One region of the Streptomyces sp. NBC_00400 genome, then DNA from elsewhere that is predicted to be linked to it. Evidence: riboswitches for the same ligand, from Rfam matches in the RefSeq annotation. Region 1 holds a riboswitch; the other holds the start of a gene.
What was found. Region 1 has a riboswitch for glycine ahead of gcvT (glycine cleavage system aminomethyltransferase GcvT). Riboswitches for the same ligand answer to the same signal wherever they lie in the genome.

Region 1 (7,394 bases):
GTGACCGTGGAGCCGTCGTCGTACTTGACGCCCTTACGGATCTTGTACGTCCAGGTCTTGCCGCCGTCACTGGGCTTGCCCATCGACTCGGCGAGGTCCGGGGTCAGCTCGTTGCCCTTGGCGCCGGGGCCCGGCTTGAAGGTGGTGAGCGGGCGCGCGTAGAGCCGGCTGAAGTTGTAGATGAAGGCGTAGTACGTGTTGCCCGGGTCGAACGACTCGGGGGCGTCGCTCATCGCGTAGGTGACCGTGCCGCCCTTCGCGTCCGAGGCGTTGACGACGCCCTTGGTGGCGGCGTTCGCCTCGCCCGAGCCCTCCGAGGAGCCCTTGCCCCCGCTGCAGCCGGCCAGCAAAAGGCCCGCACTGGTGATGGCCGCGACAGCCGCGACCGGAACTGACCTTCGCATGATGGTCGGTGTCCCCTTCGTTCGTCGAGAAAGGTCAAACCTCAAAACGCAGTAACGCAGTAACGCAGTAACGCGGAAACGCAGTAATGCAGTTGGGGGCGTCGGAGCGGGTGCCCGCTGCAGCCGTCAGCGGCTGCGCGGGTCCAGCGCGTCCCTCAGTCCGTCACCGAGCAGGTTGAACGCGAGCACGGTGACGAAGATCGCGAGACCGGGGACGATCATGTACTGGGGATCGACCTCGTAGTACTTGACCGCCTGGTTGAGCATGCCGCCCCAGGACGCCTGGGGCGGCTGGATGCCGACGCCCAGGAAGCTCAGGGCCGCTTCGAAGAGGATGTTGGAGGGGATCAGCAGCGTCGAGTAGACGATGATCGGCCCCACCAGGTTGGGCAGCAGCTCCCGGAAGAGGATGAACGGGCCGCGCGCACCCATGCCGCGGGCGGCGTCCACGAATTCCCGCTCGCGCAGCGACAGCGTCTGCGCACGGACGATCCGCCCCATGTAGGGCCAGTTGAAGAAGCCGATCACGAAGATCAGCACCGAGATGTGCAGCGGCAGGCCGTCCAGACCGAAGGCGCCGCCCTGCAGCGAGGCGGAGATCGCGATGGCGAACAGCAGCAGCGGGAAGGCCAGGAAGACGTCCATCATCCGGCTGATGAAGGCGTCCACCCGCCCGCGGTAGAAGCCGGCGACCACTCCGAGCACGGTGCCGATGGCGACCGACAGCAGCGTCGCGCCGAACGCCACGATCAGCGACACCCAGGAGCCCTCCAGGATCCGGGCGAGCAGATCGCGGCCGAACTTCGGGTCCACGCCCAGGGGGTGGTCGCCGCTCATGCCGCCGAGGTCGCCCTTGGGGAGCGTGGTGTTGGGGTCGATCAGCGACTGGTTGGGATTGTTCGGGTCCAGCCCCAGCAGGGCCTGGATCGGACGGGAGAGCGCGGCGACGACGATGAGCAGGATGACAACGATGGCACCGGCCACCGCGACCTTGTCCCGCCGGAAGCGCAGCCATGCGATCTGGCCGAGCGAACGCCCCTCGATCCGCTTTCCCTCGACGCCCTTCAGCACCGCTTCCGGCTGCGCCTCAGCAGCCGCCCCGGTGGTCTCGATCGGTGCGGTCACAGTGCCTTTGACCCCTCTCGGCCGACGGTGGCCGGCCCCTGCCCGCCGCGGATTGCGGCTGGTTCTCATCACTGGTGCAAGTTCGGTGCAGCAAGTCCTGCGGGCATCGCGGAAGTTCGCACTATGGAAGTTCTCAGGCTTGCGCGACGCCGTGGGGTGACGCTCGTACAAAGGACCGAGGTCCGTTGTTTCCGGAGTCTTCATCCCTTTCTCGATCAGTCACCAGCCCTGACAGGGAAAGGATGCGCAACTGTGATGTCCTTCACCGCTTTCCGTTATACGGACAACAGTTCGGGCTGAGCGGGGCGATCACCCGCGGGAGCGCTCCTCAACCGCGGGATATACAGGGAGAATTCACCACAACACCGGCGCCCGGACGGTACTCCCGGGACACCGGAGACAGGCGGTCAGTACGGGCGCGGGTAGCCGTAGCCGTACGACGGCGCGGGGGCCTGCTGACCCGGCGGCTGGGCGTAGCCGTCACGGTCGAAGAAGGGGCGCGTGGAGGCCCGCATCCACATGCCGACCGGGTCGAACTCGTCGTTCATCGCGACGGTGGAGACGGGCAGACCGTCCGGAACCGCGCCGATCGACTGCTGGATCATCAACCGCACCGAATCCACCGCTTGTTGGCCGGTGTCGTACAGATCCAGACCGATCGCCAGATAGGGGGCGCCGAGCGCCGGCTGCACCCAGGCCCGGCGCAGCGACCGCACGGCGGGCGTCCGGTGCGCGTTCTGGGCGAGCAGCGCGTAGAACTGCGGGATGTCGATGACCGGTTCGGAGATCCGCAGCGGACCGGCCGGCAGCCGGTCCAAGCCACCGGCGATACGGCGCAGATCCAGCCACGGGATGCCGATACCCCCGCCGGGGGCGTGCGGATTCAGCCACAGGCCCCAGCGGTCGGGGAAGAGCGAGGCGGCGATCTCCAGGCCGGTGACGACCTCATGGTCACGGTTCCAGCCGGAGGCGGCGAGTTCGGGCGCCGAGGTCACACACGGCGCATAGCCGAGGCCTTCGACCTCCATGTTTCCGTACTGCGCATCGGGCGAACCGGCCCGGCCGTGCCACAGCAGCATCCAGACCTGGCCCGCGGCGAGCGCATGCAGCAGCGCCTCGTAGGCGTCGTAACGGCCGGGCGAGACCTGCTGGAGCAGCTGCTCCAGTGCTCCGGCCGCCGCCGGCCCCTGATGCGCACCCGCGCTCACGTGGTCCGTCCCTTCTGTCCGCAGGGCACGTCATGGGTGCGCCCGCCCGTCATCCATCCAGCTTACGAGTGGTCCCGAGAGTAGAAGGGCCGCACACGCTCCAGCATCCAGTCGGCGACCGGGTCGCCCTGGGCGAGGTCGAGCATGACGAGCTGTACGGGCCAGGGCACCGGTACGGCACCGAGCGCACGTCCGAGGGCTGACAGTACCGCCTCGCGGGCGGTGCCGTCGTGCAGTGCCGCGGCGTCCGCAGCGATCTGCACACCGACGAACAGCGCGGGCGTGTCGCCCTCGACACTTGCCAGGGCACGCCGGGCAGTGAGGACAATTCCGGCGCCGGAGAACTCCAGTCCGGCGGCGGCCAGGAAGTCCACCGGTTCGTCCTGCCAGTCCGGCTCGAAGAGCCGCACCCGGCCGCCGCTGGGCAGACCGGCCGCCTCGTGATGCCCCTCCCGGCACAATTCGGCCACCGCGGGAGGCGGCAGCGGGACGCCGACCGCACCGTCCGGGTTGACCGCGATACCGATGCGCGGGGGCAGCCCGCGGGCGAACTCCCGGGCCGGGGCGACGGTGAAGGACATATGCGCGCCGACCACCCGCAAGAACTCCTGCTCGGAGCTGTAGACCGGGACATAGGCCGCACCGTCGAGCTCGACGGTGGGCAGATCGAGGCCGCGGGTACCGGGACCCGCGCTCTCCGGTCCGCCGCCGTTGGGCAGCGGCACCCAGACCCTGCTGCGGCCCAGTACCTCGACGATCCGGCCACCGGCGCCCGGGTGTCCGACCGAGGCGGCCAGCACCTCTTCGAGCTCGTTCGCCGGCCACGCCAGCTGCGGTATCCCCTGCTCCGGAAATGTCATGTGCACCCACCCGTTCCAAACCGCGCCATCTGGCCAAAGACCCTAGACGAGAAGGCGTACGGAGGGACCCCCGGGGCACGGTGCCCGTGCGCCCGGTCGCCGCTGTCAGTCGAAGCCGACGGTCTCCAGGGTGCTCGCCGCCCGCCGGTCGAGCAGGACGGCCGAGGCGCAGCCCTTCGGCAGCCGGGCCGACTCCGCCGCGCCGACCAGCCGGCCCACCGCCCCGCGGTGCCGCGCGAAGGCGTACCCCGACACCCCGCGTCCCCGCGACTCCTGGCCGGACAGTGCCACCTCGGGCGGCACATCGAGCAGCACCAGATGCAGCCCGCGTCCGCCGCGCACCGCCGAACGCGCGAGCCAGCCGCGCACCCACGCCAGGGTGCCGCAGTCGTGCACCACCACACTGCCCCCCGAGCGCAGCGCACGGCCCAGCGTCAGGTAGTGGGCGGCCCGGACCAGCGGACGGTAGAGGGCGTACGGCAGCCGGCGCAGCCGGCCGCGCTCCCAGCGCTCGCGGACGTCCTGCGAATCGATGCGGTGCACCACGGCGCCGTGGGCGTCCAGCGGCGGTACGACCCGGTGCATCAGGGTGCTCTTGCCGCTGCCCGGGAGACCGGAGACCACCACCAGGTCACCGGCCGGGAACCGCAGCTCGGCGGCGCCCCTCGCCCGTCCGCGGCCCCGGAGGTCCACGATTTCGGCGCCGCGCCCCGGCCGGACGACGGGCCGCGGCGGCCGGCCGGCCCGGGACCCGGCGGCGGGCGGCACCGCGGGCGAGGTGGCGGACGGCACCACAGGCGCGGTGGCCCCGGGCGCGGCGGCCGGAGGCACGACGCCTGAAGTGGCCCCGAATGCCGCTTCGCTGTGCACGCGATCGTCCTCCCCGTCCGGTTCTGTTCCGGTTCGAGTCCGTCCCTACCCGCAGAGTGTCAAGAAAAGGTAATGCCCATCAAGGTTATTGTCCGATCTGCCCACGTCACGGGCGGGGCGACGGTGGGGGCTCCTCTATCGGGCGATCCCGTGCAATGATGTGGCCGCCACGTGCACATCTCGTCTCACCCGTGCACCGCCAACTCCATACCGGCCGTTTGAACCCGCGCGGGAGAGTCCCCGGCCGCCATGGCGGGGCGCCGAAGGAGCAAGTCCTCCCTTGAATCTCTCAGGCCCCTATACCGCGCAGGCGAGGCAGATCTGAAAAGCGAGCCGCAGCCCGGCCCACGGGGCGGCTCCACCCAAGGTGCAAACCGGGTCCGTTCGCGGGATCCCGGTGAACCTCTCAGGTTCCGATGACAGATGGGGAGAACGTCTTGTCACCCCTGCCTGGGAGCCCGGAACCATGACTGATGCCCCCCGCCGTACTGCGCTGGACGCCACCCATCGTGCGCTCGGCGCCACCATGACCGACTTCGCCGGCTGGGACATGCCGCTGCGCTACAGCAGCGAGCGTGACGAACATGTCGCCGTCCGTACCCGCGCCGGCCTGTTCGACCTCTCCCACATGGGCGAGATCACCGTCACCGGCCCGCAGGCCGCCGACCTCCTCGACTACGCGCTGGTGGGCAACATCGGCGGGGTCAAGACCGGCCGCGCCCGCTACACCATGATCTGCGAGGCCGGGGGCGGCATCCTCGACGACCTGATCGTCTACCGCCTGGCCGACCAGGAGTACATGGTCGTCGCCAACGCCTCCAACGCCCAGGTGGTGCTGGATGCGCTGACCGCGCGGGCGGGCGGCTTCGACGCCGCGATCCGCGACGACCGGGACGCCTACGCGCTGCTCGCGGTGCAGGGTCCGCAGTCGCCCGGGATCCTCAAGAAGGTCACCGACGCCGACCTGGACGGCCTGAAGTATTACGCGGGCCTGCCCGGCACCGTCGCCGGCGTGGAGGCACTGATCGCCCGTACCGGCTACACCGGCGAGGACGGCTTCGAGCTGTTCGTCCGGCCGGCCGACGCGGTCGCCCTCTGGGAGGCGCTGACCGAGGCCGGCAAGGACGCCGGTCTGGTGCCGTGCGGCCTGTCCTGCCGGGACACCCTGCGCCTGGAGGCGGGCATGCCGCTGTACGGGCACGAGCTGACGACCTCGACCACCCCGTTCGACGCGGGCCTGGGCCGGGTCGTGAAGTTCGAGAAGACGACCAACGACGGCGACTTCGTCGGCCGCAGTGCACTGGCGGAGGCCGCCGAGCGCGCCGAGACGAACCCGCCGCGCAAGCTGGTCGGCCTGACCGCCACGGGCCGCCGGGTCCCGCGCGCCGGCTACCCGGTCGTCGCGGCCGACGGCACGGTCATCGGTGAGGTCACCTCCGGGGCCCCCTCTCCCACCCTCGGCAAGCCGGTCGCCATCGCCTACGTCGACGCCGCCTACGCCACACCGGGCACCGAGGGTGTGTGCGTGGACATCCGTGGAAGCCATGAGCCGTACGAGGTCACCGCTCTGCCCTTCTACAAGCGGCAGAAGCAGTAGCTCACCCGCGGCGGACCCGGCAGCGGTGCGCACCCGTGCGTTTCACTGTGCAAGACCCTCCCCCTCGGCGTCACCAGGGGCGACCCCCTTCACGACCACACCCTCGCGTACAGGAGAATCGAGCCATGAGCAACCCCCAGCAGCTGCGCTACAGCAAGGAGCACGAGTGGCTGTCGGGCGCCGAGGAAGGCGTCTCGACGGTCGGCATCACCGAGCACGCGGCCAACGCGCTCGGCGACGTCGTCTACGTGCAGCTTCCCGAGGTCGGTGCCACGGTCGCGGCGGGCGAGACCTGCGGCGAGCTGGAGTCGACCAAGTCGGTCAGCGATCTCTACTCGCCCGTCGACGGTGAGATCACCGAGATCAACGAGGATGTCGTCAACGACCCCTCGCTGGTGAACACCGCCCCGTTCGAGGGCGGTTGGCTGTTCAAGGTGAAGATCAGCGGTGAGCCGGGCGACCTGCTCTCGGCCGACGAGTACGCCGCCTTCATCCAGAGCTGAGCCACCCGGCTCCCTCCGCCACCGCCCCCGCGGAAGCTCCCCAGGGCTCCGTCCGGGGGACCCCCTCGCGCCCCTGACTCCCCCAGGAAGACTCATGTCGCTTCTGAACAGCTCCCTCCACGAGGTCGACCCCGATGTCGCCGCCGCCGTCGACGCCGAACTCCACCGCCAGCAGTCCACCCTCGAAATGATCGCGTCGGAGAACTTCGCCCCCGTCGCCGTCATGGAGGCCCAGGGCTCGGTCCTCACCAACAAGTACGCCGAGGGCTACCCCGGCCGCCGCTACTACGGCGGCTGCGAGCACGTCGATGTGGTCGAGCAGATCGCCATCGACCGCATCAAGGCCCTCTTCGGTGCCGAGGCCGCGAACGTCCAGCCGCACTCCGGCGCCCAGGCCAACGCCGCCGCCATGTTCGCCCTCATCAAGCCGGGCGACACCATCCTGGGCCTCAACCTCGCCCACGGCGGGCACCTGACCCACGGCATGAAGATCAACTTCAGCGGCAAGCTCTACAACGTGGTGCCCTACCACGTCGACGAGAAGACCAACCTCGTCGACATGGAAGAGGTCGAGCGCCTGGCCAAGGAGCACCGCCCCAAGCTGATCGTCGCCGGCTGGTCCGCCTACCCGCGCCAGCTCGACTTCGCCGCGTTCCGGCGCATCGCCGACGAGATCGGCGCCTACCTCATGGTCGACATGGCGCACTTCGCCGGCCTGGTCGCCGCCGGTCTGCACCCCAACCCGGTGCCGCACGCCCACGTCGTGACCACCACCACCCACAAGACCCTCGGTGGCCCCCGCGGCGGCGTGATCCTCTCCACCCAGG
Region 2 (7,394 bases), 5.0 Mb from region 1:
GCGGCGGCACGCCGGTACCGATAGGCTCGAATCAGACCGGCCTCCGGCACCTCCCCCAGGCATATCTGGGCGGCGATCGCCTTCCGCATATCCGTCACAAGAAATACCGGCGAGATCCGGCCTACCGCGCCGCCGAAGGAATACGAGATGGCGCCGTAAAAGTGAGGCACAAAGCGGAAGAAAGCGCCTCACACAGGGGTCCGGATTTCCCCTTGCCCGAAATCCACAAGGCCGGTAGCCGAAACACTTTCAGAACATACGTCGTATAAACTCCGCTTACGAGGCAGAGACTTGGCGCCCAGCGTCCCGGTGTTCCCACCGGCACGGGGGCACAGCGACTGACCTCGCCGGGCCGCAGCCCCGGCCGGCCACGCTCTGACCCCGCACGCAGACAGCGTCGTTTGCACCCTGCCAGGTTCCACCGTGTCTCCGAAGTGAGAGGCGACCCACCATGCCGCTGCACCTCCCCCCTGCCCCCACGCCTGCCCTGCGCTGCGTTCTCGCCGCCCTCGGCTCCCCCACCGCGGTCCGCGAAGCCCCGGTCTCCGCGCTGCGCACCCATCAGGGCCCGCTCAGCCCCGACCACCCGCTGCCCGTCCACGTCTGGGAAGACGTCAGCCGGAGCGGCGGCATGCCGCGGACCCGCCTGGCCGGCTGGCGTTTCCTGGTCCGCGGCGGGGAGCGGGCCGTGGCGACCGCCGAAGCGGTGCTCACCGCGGACGGCTGGACCTTCGCACGGTTCTGCGGCGGCCCCTATGTCGCCGCGACCGAGCAGGCACTGGCACAGGCCGAATCGCTCGCCACCCCTTACCAGCCGCGCCTGCTGTCCGTACCCGAGCTCTACATGCTCACCCTGTGGCTGCACCACGACATCACCTCGGACGGCACCGAAGGACTGGCCGCGCCCGGCGACCTCCTGGTGCCGCTGGCGCCCGCCCCGCCGGGGATCGCCGCGCACCGTCCGCAGCGCATCGCCGACCTGCTCCCCCGGCTCACCCTGCGCCTCACCCCGGCCACCCCGCTCCTCGCCGAACCCGCCTGATCCCGCACGCCGGCCCCGGTTCTCCCCAGCGGAGACGGGCGCCCGTCACCCGTCATGAGCATGCCCCGCGGCCTCTTCGGGCCACGGGGCGCTCTGTCGCGCTCACCCAGGCGGGCTAGTCCGCGGCCACCACTCCCAACCCGCTTGGGGAGGAGTGCAATTGGGAGCAACCGCCCGCACGGGTGACACGTCCCTACCGAGTGAGTACCGCTGCTGCGAAATCCCTGCGGAATCCCGCCCGTGGGGCAACACTGGGACCGACCGATGGAAACGGGGGAGCGGCCATGCACACCTCATCGAGCCGCACAACGACGTTCACCACACCGCAGCGAAAGACAACTTCCATGTGCCAGCACCAACCGCCATGCCCGTCAGCCGACTCCACCGACCGGGAGGCCGCACACCTTGTGGCGCACCACCCGGAGCAGGGCTGGAGCCTGCTCTGCAACGGCGTCCTGCTCTTCGAGGACACCGGTGAGCTGCTGCCGGACGGGCAGGTCATCGCCCCGCACCGCACTCGCGCCACCGCCGCTGCCTGACCCGCGAGCGCGGCACGCACCACAGGGCCCCCGGCAGATCTGCCGAGGGCCCTTGAATGTTGCGGTGAACCCGTCGCGGTCAATCCCCTACGGCGAGTCCGTTACCGTGACTCAGCTGTCGTACGCGTCCAGCGGCGGGCAGGAGCAGACGAGGTTGCGGTCACCGAAGGCACCGTCGATGCGGCGCACCGGCGGCCAGTACTTCTCCGAGGCCTCGACGCCGGCCGGGAAGACGGCCTCCTCACGGGTGTACGGGTGCGACCAGTCGCCACCGAGCGCGCCCGCGGTGTGGGGGGCGTTGCGCAGCGGGTTGTCGTCCTTGTCCCACTCCCCCGTGCCGACCTTCTCGATCTCCGCACGGATGGCGATCATCGCGTCGCAGAACCGGTCCAGCTCGCCGAGGTCTTCACTCTCGGTCGGCTCGATCATCAGCGTACCGGCCACCGGGAACGACATCGTCGGCGCGTGGAAGCCGTAGTCGATGAGCCGCTTGGCGACGTCGTCGATGCTCACACCGGTCGCCTTGGTCAGCGGCCGCACGTCGATGATGCACTCGTGCGCGACCAGACCGCCGGGGCCGGTGTAGAGCACCGGGTAGTGCGGCTCCAGGCGCTTGGCGATGTAGTTGGCGCTCAACACCGCCACCTGGGTGGCACGCTTGAGGCCCTCGCCGCCCATCAGGCGGACGTACGCCCAGGAGATCGGCAGGATGCCGGCCGAGCCCCAGGGCGCCGCGGAGATCGGCCCCACGCCCGTTTCGGGGCCCGCGCCGGGCTGCAGCGGGTGGTTGGGCAGGTACGGCGCCAGGTGGGCGCGTACGCCGACCGGGCCGACGCCCGGGCCACCGCCGCCGTGCGGGATGCAGAACGTCTTGTGCAGGTTGAGGTGCGAAACATCGCCGCCGAACTTGCCGGGCTCGGCGAGGCCGACCAGCGCATTGAGGTTGGCGCCGTCGACGTAGACCTGGCCGCCCGCCTCGTGCACCGTGGCGCAGATCTGGGTGATGTGCTCCTCGAACACGCCGTGGGTGGAGGGGTAGGTGACCATCAGGACCGCGAGCTCGTCACGGTGCTTCTCGATCTTGGCATGGAGATCGTCGGCGTCGACCTCGCCGTCCTCACCGGTCTTGACGACGACGACCTTCATCCCGGCCATCACCGCGCTGGCGGCGTTGGTGCCGTGCGCGGAGGACGGGATCAGGCAGACCGTGCGCTGCTCGTCACCGTTGGCGCGGTGGTAGGCACGCACCGCCAGCAGACCGGCCAGCTCGCCCTGCGATCCGGCGTTGGGCTGGATGGAGACCTTGTCATAGCCGGTGACGGTGGCCAGCCGCTCCTCCAGCTCCTGGATCAGGGTGAGGTAGCCCTGCGCCTGGGCGGCCGGCGCGAACGGGTGCAGCTGCCCGAAGGCGGGCCAGGTGACCGGCTCCATCTCGGTGGTCGCGTTCAGCTTCATGGTGCAGGAGCCGAGCGGGATCATGCCGCGGTCCAGTGCGTAGTCCTTGTCCGCGAGGGTGCGCAGGTAGCGCAGCATCGCGGTCTCGGAGCGGTACTGGTGGAAGACCGGGTGGGCGAGGTAGTCGTCGCCGCGCAGCAGGTCCTGCGGCAGCGCCTCGGCGGCGGCCGCGTCCAGCTGCTCGACGTCGCCGTGCACCCCGAAGGCGCCCCAGACGCCGGCCAGCTGCGCGCGCCCGGTGGTCTCGTCGCACGCGATGCCGACGAGGTCGGCGTCGACCTGCCGGAGGTTGACGCCGGCCTCGCGAGCGGCAGCCACGACCTCGGCGGCCCGGCCGGGCACCCGCGCGGTCAGCGTGTCGAAGTACGCGCCGTGCACGATCTCCACCCCGCCGGCCCGCAGGCCCTCGGCGAGGACCGCGGCGTAGCGGTGGGTGCGCCGGGCGATCGTCCGCAGACCCTCGGGGCCGTGGTAGACCGCGTACATGCCGGCCATGACGGCGAGCAGCACCTGCGCGGTGCAGATGTTGCTGGTGGCCTTCTCCCGGCGGATGTGCTGCTCGCGCGTCTGCAGTGCGAGGCGGTAGGCCTTGTTGCCGTCGGCGTCGACGGAGACGCCCACCAGGCGGCCGGGCAGGCTGCGGGCGAACTGGTCGCGGACGGCCATGAAGCCGGCGTGCGGTCCGCCGAAGCCCATCGGGACGCCGAAGCGCTGGGTGGTGCCGACGGCGATGTCCGCGCCGAGCTCGCCGGGCGAGGTCAGCAGCGTCAGGGCGAGCAGATCGGCGGCGACGGTGACGACCGCGCCCAGCTCGTGGGCCTGCTCGATGACGGCGCGCGGGTCGCGGACCGCACCGGAGGCGCCGGGGTACTGCAGCAGCACACCGAACACCCCGCGCTCGGCGATCCCGGCCGGGATGCCGTCGGACAGGTCGGCGACCACGACCTCGACGCCGGTGGGCTCCGCACGGGTCTCGATCACGGCGATGGTCTGCGGCAGACAGTCGGCGTCGACCAGGAAGACGCCCTGCTTGACCTTGCCGACCCGGCGGGAGAGCGCCATCGCCTCGGCGGCCGCGGTGCCCTCGTCCAGCAGCGAGGAGCCGGAGGTGGGCAGACCGGTCAGGTCGGCGACCATCGTCTGGAAGTTGAGCAGCGCCTCGAGGCGGCCCTGCGAGATCTCCGGCTGGTAGGGCGTGTAGGCCGTGTACCAGGCCGGGTTCTCCATGACATTGCGCAGGATCACCGGCGGGGTGAACGTGCCGTAGTAGCCGAGTCCGATCATGGACGCCAGCACCTGGTTGCGGTCCGCGAGGCCGTGCAGCTCCTGCAGCACCTCGGCCTCGGTACGGGCCTGCGGCAGGCCGAGCGCCTCGGCACTCTTGATGACATCGGGCACGGCGGTGGCGGTGAGCTCGTCCAGCGATCCGAACCCGATGTGCGCGAGCATCTTGGCCTGCGCCTCGTGGTCGGGACCGATGTGCCGGTGCTCGAAGGGAGTGCCGCTTTCCAGCTCGGTCAAGGAGATGCGATTGGTGGTCATCTGCGGGGGCCTCCTGGTCGTGCGACCTACGAGGGGCACCACGGCGCGGGTGCCCGGACGGCCTCCCCCTCTGTCATCTCAACCTGAGAGCTTCACCGGCCCGCGCGAAGCGGCCCGGCTTTCACCGTCGGTGAGGAGGGGTCCCGGAGGTGTGCCTTCCGCGGCCCGCCCTGCTTTCCAGAGTGACCTCGCCCACGCGGTACGTGTGCCTGAGAGATTCCGGGGAGGATTTGCTCCTTCGGCGCCCTCGCCGCGAACGGCAAAGGACTCTCCCGCACGGGGTCTGCGGCCATTGGCCAGCCTACCAGCGCGGCACTCGAAGGATCCTTCGAGTGGCCAGGGCATGAAATGTGCCGTTTGGTTGTTGTCAGAGGGCAGTTGCGACCAATTGGAGGGACCGTGCAAACCGATATCGATCCCCGGAGCCTGATCGGCCGCAAAGCGTTCGACCGTAACGGCGCCAAAATAGGCACGATCGACGAGGTGTATCTCGACGACGCGACGGGGGAACCGGAGTGGGCGGCCGTGCGCACCGGACTCTTCAGCCGGGACGCGTTCGTCCCCCTCGAACCCAGCAAGATGGTCGGTGAGGGCCTGCACATTCCTTACGACCGCAAGCTGATCAAGGACGCGCCGGACTTCGGCGTCGGCCGCCATCTCTCCCCTGAGCAGGAACTTCAGCTCTATCACCACTACCGACTGGATATCTCCTCCCCGACATCCGACCCGGTGTCCTCGCCCGGCTCCGGTGACAAGGACTTCGGCAGGATCGCCGGCTCGGACGACTGACCGTCCGCCGGTCCCCCGCCCACCAGCGGCAGGGGCTCCCCCGGCCGCAGCGCCGGATCCTCCACAGCAAAGGTCCGCACCCTCCCCGGTGCGGACCACGGCGTTTCGAAGCGCACGGTCACCCTCCCCACCCCGCTCCCCTGCACCCAGCCCGCGCCGTACTCGTCGTGCACCACGTCCAGTCCGGGATGCCAGCGCCGAGGCCGCTCCTCCTCGGCCTCCCGAGCCGCCGCCGCGCCACCGGACAGCTCCGCCGCCGCTCTCGCGGCCTTCTCCGCCTCCTTCGCCTCGCGCTCCGTCGCGAACTGGGCGAACAGATCCTCCTGTGTGAAGTCGGCCAGGCCGCTGACCCCTACGCCCAGCAGCCGGACCCCGCCGGTGGTGTCCACCATCTCCAGCAGCCGCACGGCGGCCTCCCGTATCACCGCGGGGTCGTCGGTGGGCCCACGGAGCGTCTCGGAGCGGGTCAGGGTCGAGAAGTCGTAGTTGCGCACCTTGATGACCACCGTCCGCCCGGAGCGCCCGGCGGACCGCAGCCGCTCCACACAGCGGTCCGCCAGCCGCAGCACCTCGCTCCGTACCCGCGTCCGGTCGGTCAGATCGACCTCGAAGGTGTCCTCGACCGAGATGGACTTCGCGTCCCGCTCGGCCACCACCGGCCGGTCGTCCCGGCCCAGCGCCATCGCATACAGCCCGGCACCGTGCGCCTTGCCCAGCAGCCGCACCAGCTCGGCCTCCCCGGCCTCCGCGGTCTCCGCGACGGTGTGGATCCCGGCCCGGCGCAGCGTCTCGGCCGTCGCGGGCCCCACCCCGGGCAGTGTCCGCACCGTCATCGGGCCCAGCAGCTCGCGTTCGGTACCGGGCTCGATCACCACCAGACCGTTCGGCTTGGCCGCCTCGGACGCGATCTTCGCCAGCATCTTGGCGCCGGCCAGCCCCACCGAGCCGGTCAGGCCCGTGGCGGAACGGATCTCGCGGCGCAGTCGCTCCCCCACGGCCCGCGCGGCGGCCGTCCGAGGCGGCACCCCGCCCGCTTCCAGGTCGACGAAGGCCTCGTCCAGGCTCAGCGGCTCCACCAGCGGCGACAGCCCGTGCAGCAGCTCCATCACCGTCTCACTCACCTGGCGGTACAGCGAGAAGCGCGGGGTGAGGTAAGCGGCGTTGGGGCACAGCCGGCGCGCCTGGGCCGTGGGCATCGCGGAGCGGATCCCGAACACCCGGGCTTCGTACGACGCCGTGGAGACCACCCCGCGCAGGCCGATCCCGCCGACCACCACGGGCTTGCCGCGAAGGCTCGGCTTGGCCGCCTGCTCGGCGGCCGCGAAGAACGCATCCATGTCGAGATGCAGGATCGTCGGCGCGGGTCTCACATCTCCGATGCTGCCCCATGCCACTGACAATCGGCCCCGTGCCGGGCCGGTGACGCGGTCAGGGACTCAGCCCGCCCGGTTGCGCCGCCGCGCCAGCTCGTCGTGCGGGTTCTTCCCGATCAGGGTCTCGCCGGTGTCCACCCGCTCCCCGTGGAGCTGTGACAGCACGCCCTCCACGTCCCGCCACACCACGCCCACGGCGATCCCGAAGACGCCCTGGCCGCCCTGGAGCAGATCCACGACCTGGTCGGGCGAGGTGCACTCGTAAACCGTCGCACCGTCGCTCATCAGCGTCATCCGTGTCAGATCCGCCAGTCCGCGCGCCCGCAGATGCTGGACCGCGGTGCGGATGTTCTGCAGCGACACCCCGGTGTCCAGCAGCCGCTTGACGATCTTCAGGACCACGACGTCCCGGAAGCTGTAGAGCCGCTGGGTGCCGGAGCCGTACGCCGGCCGGATGCTCGGCTCCACCAGGCCCGTACGCGCCCAGTAGTCGAGCTGCCGATAGGTGATGCCCGCTGCCGCACAGGCGGTCGGGCCGCGATAGCCGATGTTCTGAGCCTCGCAGTCCCCCGACACCGCCGCGGCCGGTGCCGGGGCAGGGTTCGCTGCTGCGCCCGAGTGGAGCGGCAACGCCCCTTCCGCCGCCATACCGTC

Region 2: another riboswitch for glycine. It lies ahead of gcvP (aminomethyl-transferring glycine dehydrogenase); the one in region 1 lies ahead of gcvT (glycine cleavage system aminomethyltransferase GcvT).

Annotation. Positions count from the first base shown of each region.
Region 1 is NZ_CP107940.1:2,379,650-2,387,043, forward strand. Features, by position in the region: gene OHS81_RS10345 (ABC transporter substrate-binding protein) at 1-404, opposite strand, end outside; gene OHS81_RS10350 (ABC transporter permease) at 531-1,529, opposite strand; gene OHS81_RS10355 (enhanced serine sensitivity protein SseB C-terminal domain-containing protein) at 1,937-2,737, opposite strand; gene OHS81_RS10360 (enhanced serine sensitivity protein SseB) at 2,800-3,597, opposite strand; gene OHS81_RS10365 (AAA family ATPase) at 3,703-4,365, opposite strand; glycine riboswitch at 4,687-4,782, shown strand; gene gcvT (glycine cleavage system aminomethyltransferase GcvT) at 4,934-6,064, shown strand; gene gcvH (glycine cleavage system protein GcvH) at 6,190-6,567, shown strand; gene glyA (serine hydroxymethyltransferase) at 6,662-7,394, shown strand, end outside.
Region 2 is NZ_CP107940.1:7,367,589-7,374,982, reverse strand. Features, by position in the region: gene OHS81_RS32365 (hypothetical protein) at 452-1,042, shown strand; gene OHS81_RS32360 (DUF5999 family protein) at 1,387-1,581, shown strand; gene gcvP (aminomethyl-transferring glycine dehydrogenase) at 1,693-4,578, opposite strand; glycine riboswitch at 4,639-4,765, opposite strand; glycine riboswitch at 4,766-4,863, opposite strand; gene OHS81_RS32350 (PRC-barrel domain-containing protein) at 4,978-5,367, shown strand; gene OHS81_RS32345 (DNA polymerase IV) at 5,271-6,737, opposite strand; gene OHS81_RS32340 (MerR family transcriptional regulator) at 6,804-7,394, opposite strand, start outside.